Regions from separate parts of the Aminobacter sp. LjRoot7 genome, predicted to be linked through region 3. Evidence: predicted binding sites of a transcription regulator. Region 3 holds the regulator's gene; each other region holds the start of a gene.

The links. The regulator PhoB, encoded in region 3, activates phosphate uptake and scavenging genes when phosphate is short. The targets are predictions, from matches to a motif close to TGTCATNNANCTGTCAT.
Region 1: a site for PhoB is predicted at 3,048-3,064, ahead of ACSQ3E_RS10495 (UDP-2,3-diacylglucosamine diphosphatase). Genes of this name have one in related genera too.
Region 2: a site for PhoB is predicted at 3,197-3,213, ahead of ACSQ3E_RS25025 (putative 2-aminoethylphosphonate ABC transporter substrate-binding protein). Genes of this name have one in related genera too.

Annotation. Positions count from the first base shown of each region.
Region 1 is NZ_CAXUPX020000003.1:190,119-195,913, forward strand. It holds gene ACSQ3E_RS10485 (NADP-dependent malic enzyme) at 1-1,972, opposite strand, end outside; gene ACSQ3E_RS10490 (SDR family oxidoreductase) at 2,212-2,991, opposite strand; gene ACSQ3E_RS10495 (UDP-2,3-diacylglucosamine diphosphatase) at 3,109-3,930, shown strand; gene ACSQ3E_RS10500 (hypothetical protein) at 3,945-4,106, shown strand; gene ACSQ3E_RS10505 (MFS transporter) at 4,244-5,464, shown strand; gene dgcA (N-acetyl-D-Glu racemase DgcA) at 5,426-5,795, opposite strand, start outside.
Region 2 is NZ_CAXUPX020000011.1:25,687-31,481, forward strand. It holds gene phnA (phosphonoacetate hydrolase) at 1-668, shown strand, start outside; gene phnY (phosphonoacetaldehyde dehydrogenase) at 682-2,139, shown strand; gene ACSQ3E_RS25020 (EamA family transporter) at 2,291-3,130, shown strand; gene ACSQ3E_RS25025 (putative 2-aminoethylphosphonate ABC transporter substrate-binding protein) at 3,395-4,417, shown strand; gene ACSQ3E_RS25030 (putative 2-aminoethylphosphonate ABC transporter ATP-binding protein) at 4,492-5,652, shown strand; gene ACSQ3E_RS25035 (putative 2-aminoethylphosphonate ABC transporter permease subunit) at 5,654-5,795, shown strand, end outside.
Region 3 is NZ_CAXUPX020000014.1:83,020-88,814, forward strand. It holds gene xylF (D-xylose ABC transporter substrate-binding protein) at 1-1,036, opposite strand, end outside; gene ACSQ3E_RS27910 (ROK family protein) at 1,286-2,527, shown strand; gene phoB (phosphate regulon transcriptional regulator PhoB) at 2,558-3,247, opposite strand; gene phoU (phosphate signaling complex protein PhoU) at 3,346-4,050, opposite strand; gene pstB (phosphate ABC transporter ATP-binding protein PstB) at 4,089-4,913, opposite strand; gene pstA (phosphate ABC transporter permease PstA) at 4,938-5,795, opposite strand, start outside.

The sequences.
Region 1 (5,795 bases), on a different contig from region 3:
TCTGGGCGCTTTGCGAGTCGCGTGAGCCGAAATTCGAATGCGACAGCAAGGCCGCCTTGGGCTCGATGCCGAAACGACGGATTTCGTCGGCCGCCAGCATCGTCATCTCGGCGATCTCTTCGGCGGTTGGGTCGACGGTCACGTAGGTGTCGGTGAAGAACAGCACGCCGCGCTGCGAGATCAGCATCGACAGCGCCGACAGATCGCGGTCCTTGACGCCGTCGCGGGCGCCGACGATCAACGTGACGTTGCGCAGGTGCCGCTCGAAACGGCCTTCCAGCCCGCAGATCATGGCGTCGGCGTCGCCGCGCTTCAGCGCAATGGCTGCAATCACCGTGTTGTTGGTGCGCACCATGGTGCGTGCCGCTTCAGGCGTGATGCCCTGGCGGCCGCCGAGGTCGATCAGGTGGTCGACATAGTGGCGGTAGCGCGGATCGTCCTCGGGATTGATGATGTCGAAATCGACGCCCGGGCGGATGCGCAGGCCGTAGCGCTTGATACGGACCTCGATGACATGTGGACGCCCGATCAGGATCGGCTTGGCCAATCCCTCCTCGAGCACCACCTGGGCGGCGCGCAGCACGCGCTCGTCCTCGCCGTCGGCGTAGATGACGCGCTTGGACGTCGCCTGCTTGGCGTTGGAGAAGATCGGTTTCATCACCAGGCCGGAGCGGAAGACGAAGCGGCTGAGCTTGTCTACATAGGCGGTGAAGTCGGCGATCGGGCGGGTCGCGACGCCAGTTTCGCAGGCCGCCTTGGCGACGGCCGGCGCGATCCTGAGGATCAGCCTGGGGTCGAAGGGCGAGGGAATCAGAAAGTCAGGTCCGAAGGTCGGCGTCTCGCCGGAATAGGCGCGGGCCGCGACATCGGACGGCTCTTCGCGGGCGAGAGCTGCGATGGCGCGCACTGCGGCCATCTTCATTTCTTCGTTGATTGCGCGCGCGCCGCAGTCGAGCGCGCCGCGGAAGATATAGGGGAAGCACAGGACATTGTTGACCTGGTTGGGGAAATCCGAGCGTCCGGTGCAGATCATCGCATCCGGACGGGCGGCGCGGGCCACCTCGGGCATGATCTCGGGATTGGGGTTGGCCAGCGCCAGGATCAGCGGCTTGTCCGCCATCTCGGACAGCAGTTCCGGCTTCAGCACGCCGGCCGCCGACAGGCCGAGGAAGACGTCGGCGCCACCTATGACGTCGGCCAGCACGCGCGCGTTGGTATCCTTGACGTAAGGGTCCTTCCAGCGGTCCATTTCCTCGACGCGGCCCTTGTGGGCAACGCCGAAGCGGTCGGTGACCCAGATGTTCTCGACCTTGGCGCCGAGCGAAACCAGCAGGTTGAGACAGGCGAGTGCTGCGGCTCCGGCACCCGAGGTGACGATCTTGACGTCCTCGATCTTCTTGCCGGCGAGTTCCAGGCCGTTGAGAACCGCTGCCGCGACGATGATCGCGGTGCCGTGCTGGTCGTCATGGAAGACCGGGATGCGCATCTTCGCCTTGAGCTGCTCCTCGACTTCGAAGCACTCGGGCGCCTTGATGTCTTCGAGGTTGATGCCGCCGAAAGTCGGCTCCAGCGCCGAGATGGTGCTGACCATCTGGTCGATTTCGGGTGCGTCGATTTCGATGTCGAAGACGTCGATGCCGGCGAATTTCTTGAACAGGACGGCCTTGCCTTCCATCACCGGCTTGGATGCCAGCGGGCCGATATTGCCGAGGCCGAGCACGGCGGTGCCGTTGGAGATGACCGCGACCAGATTGGCGCGGCCGGTGTAGTCGGCGGCAGTTTCCGGATCGTCCTTGATGGCGAGGCAGGGGGCGGCGACGCCGGGCGAATAGGCCAGCGCCAGGTCGCGCTGGTTTCCGAGCGGCTTGGTTGCCTGGATTTCGAGCTTACCGGGGATTGGGTGCTTGTGGAAGAAGAGCGCGGCCTGATCCAGGTCGGACAGCGTTTCCTTCTTCTTGTGTTCCCCAGCCATGTCCCGCTCCTTCAGATTCCAATACCAAAGGCCGTTATTAGCACGGCCAGCACGATTTTCGAGGCATCAACGGCCAAATGGACGTTGAATCACTTTCAAGTGCCGGAACTGCAATCATTCCAGTGACTTGCGGGTGGCGGTTGAGAGATTGATTCGGTCTTTTGTGAGGCTTGGCTGAAACAGCGCGTCCTTACGACGCGCTGTTGAGTGCCTTTGGGGCAGTTGTGGTCATCAGCAGCCTAGAAAGAACTGACGTAGAGCCCGCCGTCGACGGGGATGTTCTGGCCGGTCATGTAGCCCGCATGGGTCGAGCACAGGAACGCGCATATCTGGCCGAATTCCTCCGGCGTGCCGAGGCGGCCTGCGGGAATGCCGGCGCTGAGGCGCCCGCGGCGCGCGGCAGCTTCCGCCGGATCCTCGATGCTGCCGGGCTCGTGCGGGCCGCGCAGGCGGTCGGTGTCGAGCTTGCCGGGCAGCATGTTGTTGATGGTGACGTTGCGGTCGGCAACCGTGCGCGCCACGCCGGCGAGGAAAGCCGTCAGGCCGGCACGGGCGCCGGAGGACAGGTCGAGGCCGGGAATGGGCGTGTAGACCGACAGCGAGGTGATGTTGACGATGCGGCCGAAGCCGCGCGCTGCCATGCCGTCGATCACGGCTTTGATCAGCTCGATGGGGGTGACCATGTTGTTGGTGACGCCGGCGAGGATCTTCTCGCGGTCGAGTTCCCGGAAGTCGCGATAGGGCGGTCCACCATTGTTGTTGACCAGGATATCGGGATCGGGGCAGGCCGCCAGCAGCGCCTTCTGCACGGCCGGATCGGAGATGTCGCCGATGATCTCGGTGACCGCCACGCCGTAGCGCTGGCGGACTTCGGTTGCCGTGCGGCTCAGGATGCCGGCGTCGCGGCCATTGAGGAACAGCTCGCAGCCGGCTTCGGCCAGCGCGATCGCGCAGCCCTTGCCGAGGCCCTTGCTCGAGGCGCAGACGATTGCCTTCTTCCCGCTGATGCCGAGATCCATGTTCGTTCTCCTGTCGGTGATGACCCAGCCTAGAACCGCCCGGCCGAAGCCGCAACCGTCATACGCCTGTTGCATGAATCTGGGCATAGCCACGGCAAAAGCAACGGGTCGATTGCCATGTCCGGCACGAGCACACGCAATTTTCGCACACTGTTCATCTCAGATGTGCATCTGGGGTCGAAGGGGGCGAAGGCCGATTTCCTGATCGACTTCCTGCGTCACCACGAAGCGGAAAAGATATTCCTCGTCGGCGACATCGTCGATGGCTGGCGTCTGCGCCGGTCCTGGCACTGGCCGCAGACGCATAACGACGTGGTGCAGAAGCTGCTTCGCCAGGCGCGCAAGGGCACCGAGATCACCTACATCGCCGGCAATCACGACGAGTTCGCCCGCAACTTCCAGGGCGTGCATTTCGGCGGCATCGTCGTTGCCGACCGCGCCATCCACGAAGCGGCCGACGGCAAGCGCTTCCTGGTCATCCATGGCGACCAGTTCGACGCGGTGGTGCAGAATGCCCGCTGGCTCGCCTATCTCGGCGACTTTGCCTATGACGCGGCGATGGCGACGAACCGGCTCGTGGCGCGTTTCCGCCGCACCTTCGGTCTGCCTTACTGGTCGTTTTCGTCCTGGGCGAAGGTGCGGGTGAAGAAGGCCGTCAACTTCATCGGCGCCTTCCAGGACGTATTGACCGACGAGGCACGGCGCTCGGAAGTGGACGGCGTCATCTGCGGTCACATCCACCATCCGACGATCGAGAATTTCGACGGCATCCAGTACATCAACACCGGCGACTGGGTCGAAAACTGCACGGCTGTCGCCGAGGATTTCGACGGCAATTTCGTCATCCTGCACTGGCCGCATGTGCTGGCCGGCAAGCTTGTCAACGAACCCTTCGTGCCGATGGTCGTCGACCAGCGTGCCGACAAGGCCGCCGCCTGAACGGAACAACTTCGATGCGCAACTCCAGATATGTCTCGCGCCCTTGGCGTGATGGACCAGGTCATGCGGCAATTGCCGCGCCGCGCGTTGCCGAGACGCTGCAAAGACGCGCACGACGGCTCGGCGCGCATCACCTGCCGATGGAAGCGCAGGCCATGCCGCATCTTGGCCGATAAGGCCGTGGCAGGTGGCCCAAGCTTTGGACCTTTGCGCCGCCCCGTCGGCTTTCGTGGCGTGGCCACCCATGGTAAGGGATCAGGCAAATCGGTGAGGCTTGGTTGGTTCGGGTCGCGCCCGGACACGCTTACCCACCATGACACTACCGCCACTCACGCCAGAACAGCAGGTCAAGCCGCGACGCTTTGAACTGCGAATCTCCCTGCTTTTCGCTGCACTTTTCGTGCCGATGGGCGTGCATCTGCCGTACTTCCCGCTGTGGCTCGAAGCCAAGGGGTTCGACCCCGAGCAGATCGCCATCGTGCTGTCGGCGCCGATGTTCCTGCGCGTCATCACAACGCCGCTGATCGCTGCCATGGCCGATCGTGCCAAAGACCGCGCCAACGTCTTCATCTTCCTGGCTGCATCGTCCTTGCTGCTGTCGCTCGGCTACTTCCTCGAGCCGACCTACCTCATCGTCTTGGCTGTCTCGCTGGCGCTGGCGGTGGTGTGGACGCCGCATTCGCCGATCGCCGATTCGCTCGCGCTGTCGGGTGTCCGCCGCTTCGGCTCCGACTACGCGGCGATGCGTATCTGGGGTTCGATCGCCTTTCTCGCCGGCAGTCTTGGCGCAGGGTTCGTCCTGTCGCTGACCGGAGCGGACGCAGTACCGGCGATCATCTCGGTCGGCCTGCTCGGCTGCTTCCTGATGTCGTTCATCTCGCCGCGCCTTGGTCGACCGCGCAAGGCTTCACCGCTCTCGGCGACGGACATGCAGGCGGCGCCAAAGCTGTTCAACCGCTATTTCCTGCTGATGGCCGGCGGCACCGGCGTCATCATCGGCAGCCACGGCTTTCTCTACGGCTTCGTGTCGATCTACTGGAAGTCGCTCGGCATCAACGAGACGATTGTCGGGCTGTTGTGGAGCTGGGGCGTGGCGGCCGAAATCGTCATGTTCATGTTCTTCACGCGGCTGTTCGGCAACAGGTCGACGGCACTGGTGCTGGTGCTGGCGGGTGCCGGCGCCATCGTCCGATGGATCGCATACCCGTTGATCTGGCCGCTTGGCCTGGGCGTGGCAGGCTTCTTCGCCGTCCAGAGCCTGCACGCCGTGTCGACGGCACTGGTGCTGATCGGCGTGCAGAAGCTGATCGCCGAGTCGGTTCCGGAAGAGCGCACGGGGGCTGCCCAGGGCGTGGCCTATTTCGCCAACGGCATGTCGATGGCGATCGTGACGCTGCTGTCCGGTCCACTCTACCAGCGCTTCGGCGTCGACGGCTTCTACTTCATGGCCGCCGTTGCTGCCTGTGCGATCGTGCTTGTGCTTTTGGCGTCCCGTTCAGCCCCAAAGTTCGGGCAGGGGCGGCGACACCATTGAGCCCTCGTAGATAAGCCCCGGCGAACGGTCGCGTGCCAGGAGCAGCGGTCCGTCGAGGTCGACGAACTCGGCCCCCTGGGCGAGCAGGACCGCAGGCGCCATGGCAAGCGAGGTGCCGACCATGCAGCCGACCATCACCTGGAATCCAAGCGCGCGGGCCTTGTCGCGCAGTTCGAGCGCTGCCGTCAGCCCGCCCGACTTGTCGAGCTTGATGTTGACGGCGTCGTAGCGGCCCTTGAGCTCGGCGAGGTCGGCGGCGATGTGAACGCTTTCGTCGGCGCAGATCGGTACCGGATGCGGGATGCGGCCGAGGATCTGGTCGGCGCCGGCA
Region 2 (5,795 bases), on a different contig from region 3:
TGAAGGAATTCAAGCCTGACGTGATGTACCTGACCACCACCGACTATGTGCAGCACAAATATGCGCCCGGCGTGCCGCAGGCCAACGCCTTCTACGAGATGTTCGACAGGTATCTCGGCGAACTCGACGCGCTCGGTGCTGCCATCGTCATCACCGCCGACCATGGCATGAAGCCCAAGCACAAGGCCGACGGCACCCCTGACGTGGTCTATGTCCAGGACCTGCTCGACGAGTGGCTCGGCAAGGACGCCGCGCGCGTCATCCTGCCGATCACCGATCCCTACGTTGTCCATCACGGCGCGCTCGGCTCGTTTGCCACCGCCTACCTGCCCGAAGGTGCCGACCAGGCCGACATCATGAAGCGCCTCGCCGCCATCAAAGGCATCGACGTCGTCATTGACAACGCCACCGCCTGCGAACGCTTCGAACTGCCGTCCGACCGCATCGGCGACATCGTGCTGGTGTCCACCGAGAACAAGACGATCGGTACCAGCGAACATCGCCACGACCTCGCAGCTCTCAACGAGCCGCTGCGCTCGCATGGTGGCCTGACCGAGCAGGCAGTGCCGTTCATCGTCAACCGCAAGCTGCCGACGCTGCCCAACGAGCCGGTTCTGCGCAACTTCGATGCGTTCTATTATGCCGCCATGGCGGCAGCGCTGGCCTGAAGGAGGACCTGCCATGGTCAAGGCTGAAACGACGTTCAAGGTGCGCCACGAACCCATGCGCATCGCCGGACGCAAGGTCGATGCCGATGGCGTCGTCAACGTCCACTATCCCTACACCGATGCGGTGATCGGCACGGTGCCGGCCGGGCGCGCCGAGCACGCCCGCCAGGCCTTCGAGATCGCGGCCAACTACAAGTCGAAGCTGACGCGCTACGAGCGTCAGCAGATTCTGTTCCGCACTGCCGAAGCGCTTGCTGCGCGCAAGGAAGAGATATCCGACGTCATCACGCTGGAGCTCGGCATCTCCAAGGCCGATTCCCTCTATGAAGTCGGCCGCGCCTATGACGTGTTCACGCTGTCGGCGCAGATGTGCATCCAGGATGATGGCCAGATCTTTTCCTGTGATCTGACGCCACATGGAAAAGCGCGGAAAATCTTCACCACCCGCGAGCCGCTGCGGGCGATCTCGGCGATCACCCCCTTCAACCATCCGCTCAACATGGTGGCGCACAAGGTGGCGCCGGCAATCGCCACCAACAATTGCGTGGTCGTGAAGCCGACGGAACTGACGCCGATGACGGCGCTGATCCTCGCCGACATCCTCTACGAGGCCGGCCTGCCGCCGGAGATGCTGTCAGTGGTGACGGGCATGCCCGCCGACATCGGCGCGGAGATGATCACCAACGACAACATCGAGCTGATCACCTTTACCGGCGGCGTGCCGGTCGGCAAGCTGATCGCCCGCACCGCCGGCTACAAGCGCCAGGTGCTGGAACTCGGCGGCAACGACCCGCTGATCATCCTCAACGACCTGTCTGACGACGATCTCGCCAAGGCAGCCGATCTCGCGGTGGCAGGTGCTACCAAGAACTCGGGCCAGCGCTGCACGGCGGTGAAGCGCATCCTGTGCCAGGAAAGCGTCGCCGACCGCTTCGTGCCGATGGTGCTCGAGCGGGCCAAGAAGATCAGGTTCGGCGACCCGATGGACCGGTCGACCGATCTCGGCACTGTCGTGCACGAGAAGGCCGCCGCACTGTTCGAAAAGCGCGTCTACATGGCCGCCGAAGAAGGTGCCGAAGTGCTCTACGACCCCGGCCGCAAGGGCGCTCTGTTGCCGCCCATCGTCGTCGACCGCGTGCCGCACAAGTCGGAACTGGTCATGGAAGAGACCTTCGGTCCGATCATCCCGATCGTGCGCGCACCTGACAATGACGACGAGCTGATCGCGCTGTCCAACTCAACCGCCTTCGGCCTCTCCTCAGGCGTTTGCACCAACGACTTCCGCCGCATGCAGAAATACATCGCGGGGCTTCAGGTCGGCACGGTGAATATCTGGGAAGTCCCGGGATATCGCATCGAGATGTCGCCATTTGGCGGGATCAAGGACTCGGGCAACGGCTACAAGGAAGGCGTCATCGAAGCGATGAAAAGCTTCACCAACGTCAAGACTTTCTCTTTGCCCTGGGCCTGAGCCTTGTCTTGAGCCGGCAAATCAGATGAGTGTCGATGAGGGAGCCTGGTGCTCCCTCATTTGCTTGGAGGGGAAATGCTGTTGCCTATTACCGGGTCGCATTCGACCGGGACGCTGCCCTTCCCTGCGACATTCCTGAAAGCCTGAACGCATGTCCGGTTTCGCCCTTACCATCGTGCTGGTGGCGGCCTTCCTGCATGCGAGCTGGAACGCCGTCGTCAAGGCTGCGACCGACCGCGCCGTCGTCCTGGCGGCGGTGTCCGCAACTCATGCCATACTCGGACTCGTGCTGGTGTTCTTCGCCACGCCGCCGTCGCAAGCGAGCTGGATCTACATCTTCCTGTCGACGGTCATTCACTACGGCTACTACGTCTTCCTGTTCCAGTCTTACCGGCTGGGCGACCTCAGCCAGGTCTATCCGATCGCGCGCGGGCTGGCGCCTGCGCTGGTCGCCTTCGGTGCCTACGTAATGATCGGCGAGACGCTACCGCCGCTCGGCTGGGTCGGGCTCGGCGCGATCACCTTCGGCATCGCCTTCCTCGCATTCCAGCGCGGTGCCGCCCATGGCGACCCGCGCGCCGTAGGGGCCGCCGCCATAAACGGCGTGCTGATCGCCTCCTATTCGGTCATCGACGGCATCGGCGTGCGCCTGTCCGACAGCCCGTTCGGCTATATGGGCTGGCTGTTCCTGCTCGAGTTCCCCGTAACATTGTTCGTGCTCTTCCGTCGGCGCGGGGCGACACACACGATCGATCGTAAGACCGTCATGCTCGGCCTCGTCGGCGGCCTGGGCGCCGTTTCCGCCTACGGGCTGGTGATCTACGCCAAGACAATCGCGCCTTTGGGTGCAGTCTCGGCGGTGCGTGAATCGAGCGTTATCATCGCAGCGCTCATCGGCCTGTTCATATTCGGCGAGAGACCCTGGCAGGCCCGCATACTTTCAGCAGCCATCGTTGCCGGCGGTGTCATTGCTCTCGCCTTCTCGGGTTGACTGACCGGCAGGTTTTCGCGTTTCAGCTGCTGAAACCGACGCCGATGCACAGGCATTCGGCAGCCTTGTCACATGCCTGTCGCAACCCCGTGCATTGCATAAGCTCAGCCTACCAGATCATAAAAAGAATAGATTTTACTTATTGACCCCGCGTTCCCACTATCGACCATGGACGAGGAGCAAAACGGGCACGGCTAAAACGCGGCCCGGCAAGACCTCTCCCAATCAGAACGTGCCTAAGCGATTCAAATGGGAGCCATTTCAATGAACCAGAAGAAAGCCTTCGCGCTTGCTGCCTTTGCGACGATGCTGATGTCATCGGCGGCCTGGGCGGAGACCGAGCTCACGGTCTACACGGCCATCGAGGCCGAAGACCTCAAGCGTTATGCCGAGACGTTCAACCAGGACCATCCCGACATCAAGCTCAACTTCATCCGCGACTCCACCGGCGTCATCACCGCCAAGCTGCTCGCCGAGAAAGACAATCCGCAGGCCGACGTGGTCTGGGGTCTCGCCGCCACCTCGCTTCTGGTTCTCAAGTCCGAGGGCATGCTGGAAGCCTATGCGCCCAAGGGCGCCGACCAGCTGAAACCCAACTTCGTCGACAGCGATACCCCGCCGAGCTGGGTCGGTATGGACGCCTGGGCGGCTTCGATCTGCTTCAACACCGTCGAAGGCCAGAAGCTCGGCCTGACCGCGCCGAAGAGCTGGAAGGACCTCACCAAGCCTGAATACAAAGGCCATGTCGTGATGCCGAACCCGGCGTCGTCAGGCACCGGCTATCTCGATGTATCGAGCTGGCTGCAGCTGTTCGGCGAGAAGGATGGCTGGACCTATATGGACGGCCTGCACCAGAACGTCGCCGCCTACACGCATTCCGGCTCCAAGCCGTGCAAGATGGCGGCTGCAGGTGAAACGGTGATCGGCATCTCCTTCGAGTTCCGCGCCGCCAAGTCGAAGGCCGAAGGCGCGCCCATCGACATCATCATTCCCGAGGAGGGTATCGGCTGGGACATGGAAGCGTCGGCGATCGTTGCCGGCACGACCAAAGAAGAAGCCGCCAAGACCCTGCTCGACTGGTCGGTCTCGAAGAAAGCCAACGAAATGTACAACGTCGGCTACGCGGTCGTCGCCATGCCCGGCGTCGCCAAGCCGGTGCAGCACCTGCCCGCCGACATCGAAGCCAGGATGATCAAGAACGACTTCGAATGGGCCGCCAACAACCGCAACGCCATCCTCGAGGAATGGACCAAGCGCTACGACTCGAAGTCCGAGCCGAAGAGCTGACCTTCAGCCACCTCGACTAGCGGGCGCCGCCTCGGGCTGCGCCCGCACCTTTGCCCCCAAGCCGGATGGTTACGATGAGACACGAAACCCTCGCCGGGCAGCCGCGAATTCCGACTGAAGTGAGCGCCATGACCGCCGCCAGCCTGAACGTGAAGCCAGCCTATCTCAAAATCGCAAACGTCTGGAAAGCCTTCGGCGATTTCCATGCGCTGAAGGACATATCGCTCGACATCAGCGAGGGAGAGTTCGTCTGCTTCCTCGGCCCGTCGGGTTGTGGCAAGACCACGCTTTTGCGCGCCATCGCTGGCCTCGACCTGCAGAGCCGCGGCTCGATCCAGCAGGGCGGGCGCGACGTCTCCACCCTGCCGCCGTCGCAGCGCGACTATGGCATCGTCTTCCAGTCCTACGCGCTGTTCCCCAACTTGACGATTGCCAAAAACATCGCCTTCGGCCTCGAAAACACCAAGCGCCCGCGCGCCGAGATCGAGGCTCGCGTCACCGAACTGCTCAAGCTCGTCGGCCTGCCCGATCAGGGCAACAAGTACCCCGCCCAGCTTTCCGGTGGCCAGCAGCAGCGCATCGCGCTTGCCCGGGCAATCGCCATTTCACCGGGCCTGCTGCTGCTCGACGAGCCGCTGTCGGCGCTCGACGCCAAGGTGCGCACGCATCTGCGCCACGAGATCAAGGAATTGCAGCGCAAGCTCGGCGTCACCACCATCATGGTTACTCACGACCAGGAGGAGGCGCTGTCGATGGCCGACCGCATCGTGGTGATGAACCACGGCGTCATCGAACAGATCGGCTCGCCGACCGAGATCTACCGCCACCCGGCGACACTCTTCGTCGCCGACTTCATCGGCGAGGCCAACAAGTTCGAGGCCAAGGCTTCGAAGGGCACAGTCGGCTTCGGTGCGGCGACCTTCAGCTGCGCGCAGAACGGCTTCGACGAGGGTGCGCCCGTCATCGCGGCGATCCGCCCCGAGGACGTCATTCCGCACGCAGCAGGCTCTCTCGCCAATGGTGCGACCGCCAACGCCATCGACGTCACCATCAGCGAGATGGAATTCCTGGGCTCGTTCTGGCGCACCCGGCTGCACGGCCACGCACTCGGCAACGAAACCCTGATCGCCGATTTCTCCATCAATGCCGCGCGCCGCCTTTCGCTGGTGCAAGGCGTCGCGCTGACCGTCGAACTGCCGGCCGAGCGGCTGCTGATCTATCCCAGGGGCGCCTGACATGGCGATGGCAATCGACTCCGCCCTTCCCGTCGGCCGCAGCCTCCGCTTGCGGCTCGACCGCGACGAACTGATTAAGCGCGGCCTGATGGTCGTGATCGCGCTCTATCTGGTGGTTGCGCTGGCAGCACCGCTCGCGATCA
Region 3 (5,795 bases):
TGCAGGCTGCGACCGAACCGGCCGCCACGCCCTGGCAGACCACGTCCTTGCCAACCCAGCCGGCGTCGATGACGACGTTGAGGTTGTCCTTGGTGATCGGAACCGGCGTCAGGAAGACCGAGTTGAGCTCGAGGCCACCAGGCGTCTTGAACTTGGTGACGTTGGCGATCTCTTCCATCTTCTTGCCATCGGCAAGCTGCGAGGCGATTTCAGCCGCGTTCTTGCCGAGTTCGCGTGCATCCTTCCACACCGACACGGTCTGGGTGCCGAGCGCGATGCGGTTCAGCGCGGCATGGTCGCCGTCCTGGCCGGAGACCGGAACCGAGCCGGCAAGGCCCTGTGCCTGGAGCGCAGCGATCGCGCCGCCGGCGGTGCCGTCGTTCGAAGCCACGACCGCATCGATCTTGTTGTCGTTGGCGGTCAGGAACTGCTCCATGTTCTTCTGGGCGTTGGCCGGCAGCCAGCCGTCGGTATAGGCCTCGCCGACATTCTTGATCTTGCCGGAGTCGACGGCTTCCTTGAGCACTTCCATCTGGCCAGCGAACAGGAAGTCGGCGTTCGGATCAGCACCCGAGCCCTTGATGAAGACGTAGTTGCCTTCAGGCTTGGCGGCGAACACGCCCTTGGCCTGCATGCGTCCGACTTCCTTGTTGTCGAAGGTCAGGTAGAAGGCGTCCTTGTTTTCGATCAGGCGGTCGTAGCCTACAACAGGAATACCTTCGGCGACGGCCTTGTCGACCGCCGGTCCGATGGCCGATGCGTCCTGAGCCAGGATGATCAGGGCGTTGGCGCCCTGCGAGATCAGGCTTTCGACGTCGGTCAGCTGCTTGGCCGGCGACGACTGCGCGTCAGCCGAGATGTACTTGTCGCCGGCGGCCTCGATGGCGGCCTTCATGGCGGCTTCGTCGGTCTTCCAGCGCTCTTCCTGGAAGTTCGACCAGGAGACACCGATGACCTTGTCCTTTGCCGAAGCCACTGCCGTAAGCGACAGAGTCATGGCAACACCCGCCAGGATGGCGGTGGTAAACTTTTTCATTATTTCCTCCCTGCGCCCAATGGGCGCGCCTACTTCGCGATAGCCCTTGGAGAAGCTCTTTTTTTCGAGCCTCGAAAAAATACTGACTCAATGCCCGGCCAGTGTCAACATGGTTTCGCGCGCGCTCCGTATTTTTTTCGGAGCCCGAAATAAATAGAGACAATTGGCGCAGGCTCTGTCACAATCACTTGGCGCGTAAGGGACTGCCGCTTAAGAAGGGCAGCGCTTCGCCGGGAGGAAGACGAGCACATGTCGGTCGGCATACGTCACGACGATCTGAGACGGCGCAACCGCGCCATGGTTATATCCGCTGTTCGCCGTGCCAGCCAGCCGTCGCGCACCGAAATCGCCGCCACCACCGGCCTCAGCCATTCGACGATCTCGACGATTTCCTCCGATCTCATTTCAGAAGGCATCCTCGCCGAAGCCAAGGTCAGCGAGCCGGTTTCGATGAAGCGCGGCCGGCCGCAGGTCGGGCTGACGCTCGAACCCAATGCCGCGTCGATCGTTGCCGTCGTGCTCTCGCTCAACAGCCTGTCCGCCGCCGTCATCGACTATGCCGGCAACACGGTCGTCGAGGAAACGAAGCGGCTGGTGACCCAGAAGATGACCGCCGAGGCGCTGATTGACGAGTGCGTCGCCATGGTCCGGCGGCTGATCGACGATGCTGCTGCCTCCGGCGGGACCGTGCTGCGCATCGCCATGGCCGTCCAGGGCATCACCGATGCCGCTTCGCGCAAGCTGTTGTGGTCGCCGATCACCCAGCACGACGACCTGCCTTTCGCCGACCGGTTCGAGCAGGAATTCGGCGTCCCGGTTTCGGTCGAAAACGACTGCAACATGATCGCCGAGGCTCTGCGCTGGCGCGATCCGGTGCGCTATCGCGACGATTTCATCGCCATCCTGTTGTCGCACGGCATCGGCATGGGCCTGGTCATCAAGGGCGAGTTGTTCACCGGCACGCAATCCTCGGGCGCCGAGTTCGGCCACATGGTCCACCGGCCCGACGGAGCGCTCTGCCGCTGCGGCCGCCGCGGCTGCATCGAGGCCTATGCCGGCAACTACGCCATCTGGCGCAACGCCAGAATTGGCGACGAGAACGCCGAACCGCTGGCCGACCTGTCCGACGACGACATCAGGTCGATTGCCGATGCCGCCCGCGACCATGACGGCCCCGAGCGCGAAGCCTTCCGCAGGGCCGGCGAGGCGATCGGCTTCGGTTTAGGCTCGATGTTCGCCCTGTTCGACCCTGCCCCCCTCGCCTTCGTCGGCGTCGGTGCAACAGCCTTCGACATCATGGAGCCGCATGTGCGCGCTGCCATCGCCAAGACAGCAGGCGGGCTGCATTCCAAGGCGATCTCGTTCGACACCGAACCCAACGAGGTTCCGCTCAAGCGCGAGGGCGCGATGATGCGCGCCCTGCTCACCGTCGATCAGGAAATCTTTGCCGCAGGCACGGCACCTCGCCGCGCCGATGCCGATGTCGCCTAGAGCCAGATCCCGAAAGGGACAGAAGCCCGGCTAGTCCTCGCGGATGGCGTAACCGGCGCCGCGGATGGTGCGGATCACGTCGGGCATGCGGCCATTGTTGACCGCCTTGCGCAAGCGTCCGACATGGACGTCGACGGTGCGTTCGTCGATGTAGATCGTCTCGCCCCAGACATTGTCGAGCAGCTGGCTGCGCGAGAACACCCGGCCCGGATGCCGCATCATGAATTCGAGCAGGCGGAATTCGGTCGGCCCGAGCTTGATCTCGCTCTTCTTGCGGTAGACCCGGTGCGACTCGCGGTCGAGCATGATGTCGCCGACCTTGAGCACTGACGACAGCACCTCGGGCTTGGCCCGGCGCAGCAGCGCCTTGACGCGCGCCATGAACTCCGGCGTCGAGAACGGCTTGACCAGATAGTCGTCGGCGCCCGTCGAAAGCCCGCGCACCCGGTCGCTCTCTTCGCCGCGCGCGGTCAGCATGATGATCGGCAGGCGTTCGGTGTCCGGGCGCATCCTGAGCCGGCGGCACAGTTCGATACCTGACAACGCAGGCACCATCCAGTCGAGCACCAGAAGGTCGGGCACGTTTTCCTGGAGCCGGATTTCGGCCTCGTCGCCACGCGTGACGACTTCGACCTGGTAGCCTTCGGATTCGAGATTGTAACGAAGCAGCACGCCCAGCGGCTCTTCGTCTTCGACGACCATGACCTTGGGAGCGATCATCGGCTATACCTTGTCCTTGCGCATGGCCGCTTCTGGACCATGCGCTGATTTAACCTATGCAGCGCCCCCGCGCCAAACGCATGCGGTTGCGGAAGTGCTCAGGCCGGAACCGTCGTCGTGGTCTCGTCGACCTTTGGCCGATTCAGCGGCAGCTGCGTACCTGTCACGACGAAATAGGCGTTCTCGGCGATGTTGGTGACGTGGTCGCCGATGCGCTCGAGGTTCTTGGCACAGAACAGCAGATGCGTGCAGGCCGTGATGTTGCGCGGATCTTCCATCATGTAGGTCAGGAGCTCGCGGAACACGGCGGTGTACTGGATGTCGATCTTCTGGTCGTCGGCGCGCAGGTTCTTCAGGCCTTCGGCCTGGCGTGCGACATAAAGATCAACGACGCCGCGAACCTGGCCGAGCACCAGCTGCGCCATCGCGTCGATCGAATGCGAGAGGTTGCGCGGGGTCGGCGACTGGCCAACGGCGCCAACACGCTTGGCGATGTTCTTGGCGAGGTCGCCGATGCGCTCGAGATCGCCCGCCATGCGGATGGCGCCGACGACGGCGCGCAGGTCCTGCGCCATCGGCTGGCGCTTGGCGATCAGTGTGATCGCGGAATTGTCGAGATCGCGCTGCTTGGCATCCATGATCGTGTCATCAGCCACGACGTTCTGCGCCAGCGCCTGGTCAGATGACAAAAGCGCGCGGATGGCGCCAGCCACCATCGCGCCGGCGAGATCGCCCATGTCGCGGATGAGCTGGTCGACGTGCTGGAGTTCTTCGTCGAAGGACCGGACTGTATGTTCGCCCATGATTTCTTCCTCGTATCGTGTGCCGCGACGAAACCCACTCAGCCGAAGCGGCCGGTGATGTAGTCCTGCGTCCGCTTGTCGTCGGGGTTGGTGAACATCTTGTCGGTCGGGCCTTCCTCGACGAGATAGCCGAGGTGGAACATCGCCGTGCGCTGCGACACGCGTGCCGCCTGCTGCATCGAGTGCGTGACGATGACGATCGTGTAGTTCTCGCGCAGTTCGTCGATCAGCTCTTCGACCTTGGCGGTAGCGATCGGATCGAGCGCCGAGCACGGCTCGTCCATCAGGATCACCTCGGGCGAAACCGCGATAGCGCGCGCGATGCAAAGGCGCTGCTGCTGGCCACCCGACAGGCCGGTGCCCGGCTCGTTGAGACGGTCCTTGGCTTCGTTCCAGAGCGCGGCCTTCTGCAGGGACTTCTCGACGATGATGTCGAGCTCGGCCTTGTTCTTGGCCAGGCCATGGATGCGCGGGCCGTAGGCAACGTTCTCGTAGATCGATTTCGGGAACGGGTTCGGCTTCTGGAACACCATTCCGACGCGAGCGCGCAGCTCGACGACGTCGATCTTGGGATCGTAGATGTCCTCGCTGTCGAGGGTGATCTTGCCGCCGACGCGGGCCGCATCGATGGTGTCGTTCATGCGGTTGAGGCAACGCAGGAAGGTCGACTTGCCGCAGCCCGACGGGCCGATCAGCGCCGTCACCTGGTTCTGGCGAACGTCGAGGTCGACGCCGAACAACGCTTGCTTGTCGCCATAGTGCACGGTGACCTTGTCGCCGCGCATCTTGATGATTTCGTTCGTTCTGGCGTTCATCTCAGCATTCACCGCGTCGTCGAGGGATTTTTCGGTCATGATGTTCATAGCAGGATGCTCCTTGTCCATGCCCTACCAGCGGCGCTCGAAGCGGCGGCGGAGGACGATGGCGACGATGTTCATGGCCATGAGGAAAATCAGAAGGATGATGATGGCGCCCGACATGCGCTCGACGAAGGCGCGTTCGGCCTCGTTCGCCCACATGTAGATCTGCACCGGCAAGGCCGTCGCCGGGTCGAAAGGCGTCTTGGGATAGTCGGCGACGAAGGCGACCATGCCGATCAAGAGCAGCGGTGCGGTCTCGCCGAGCGCGCGCGCCAGGCCGATGATCGTGCCGGTCAGGATGCCGGGGGCGGCCAGCGGCAGGATGTGCTGGAACACCATCTGCATCTTCGACGCGCCGAGGCCAAGGGCTGCCGAGCGGATCGACGGCGGCACGGCGGCAAGGGCGGCGCGCGTCGCGATGATGATCGTCGGCAGCGTCATCAGCGTCAGCACCAGGCCGCCGACGAAGGAGGCCGAGCGCGGCAGGCCGAGGAAGTTGATGAACACGGCCAGGCCGAGCAGACCGAAGACGATCGACGGCACCGCGGCGAGGTTGTTGATGTTCACTTCGATCAGGTCGGTGAAGCGGCTCTTCTTGGCGAACTCTTCCAGATAGATCGAGGCGGCGACGCCGATCGGCAGCGCCAGAAGCAGCACGATCACCATCATGTAGAACGAGCCGATGAGGGCGACGCCAACACCAGAGGTTTCAGGACGGCTCGATGCGCCGTAGCTGAACAGGCCGGTGTTGAAGTGCTCGGCCATCACGCCTTCGGCCTTGAGCTTGTTCATCCACTCGACCTGCTGGTCCGACACCTTGCGGCGGCTTTCCGGCACCTCGAGGTCGATCTGGCCCTTGAAGGCCGAGTCGAGATTGGCAGCGGC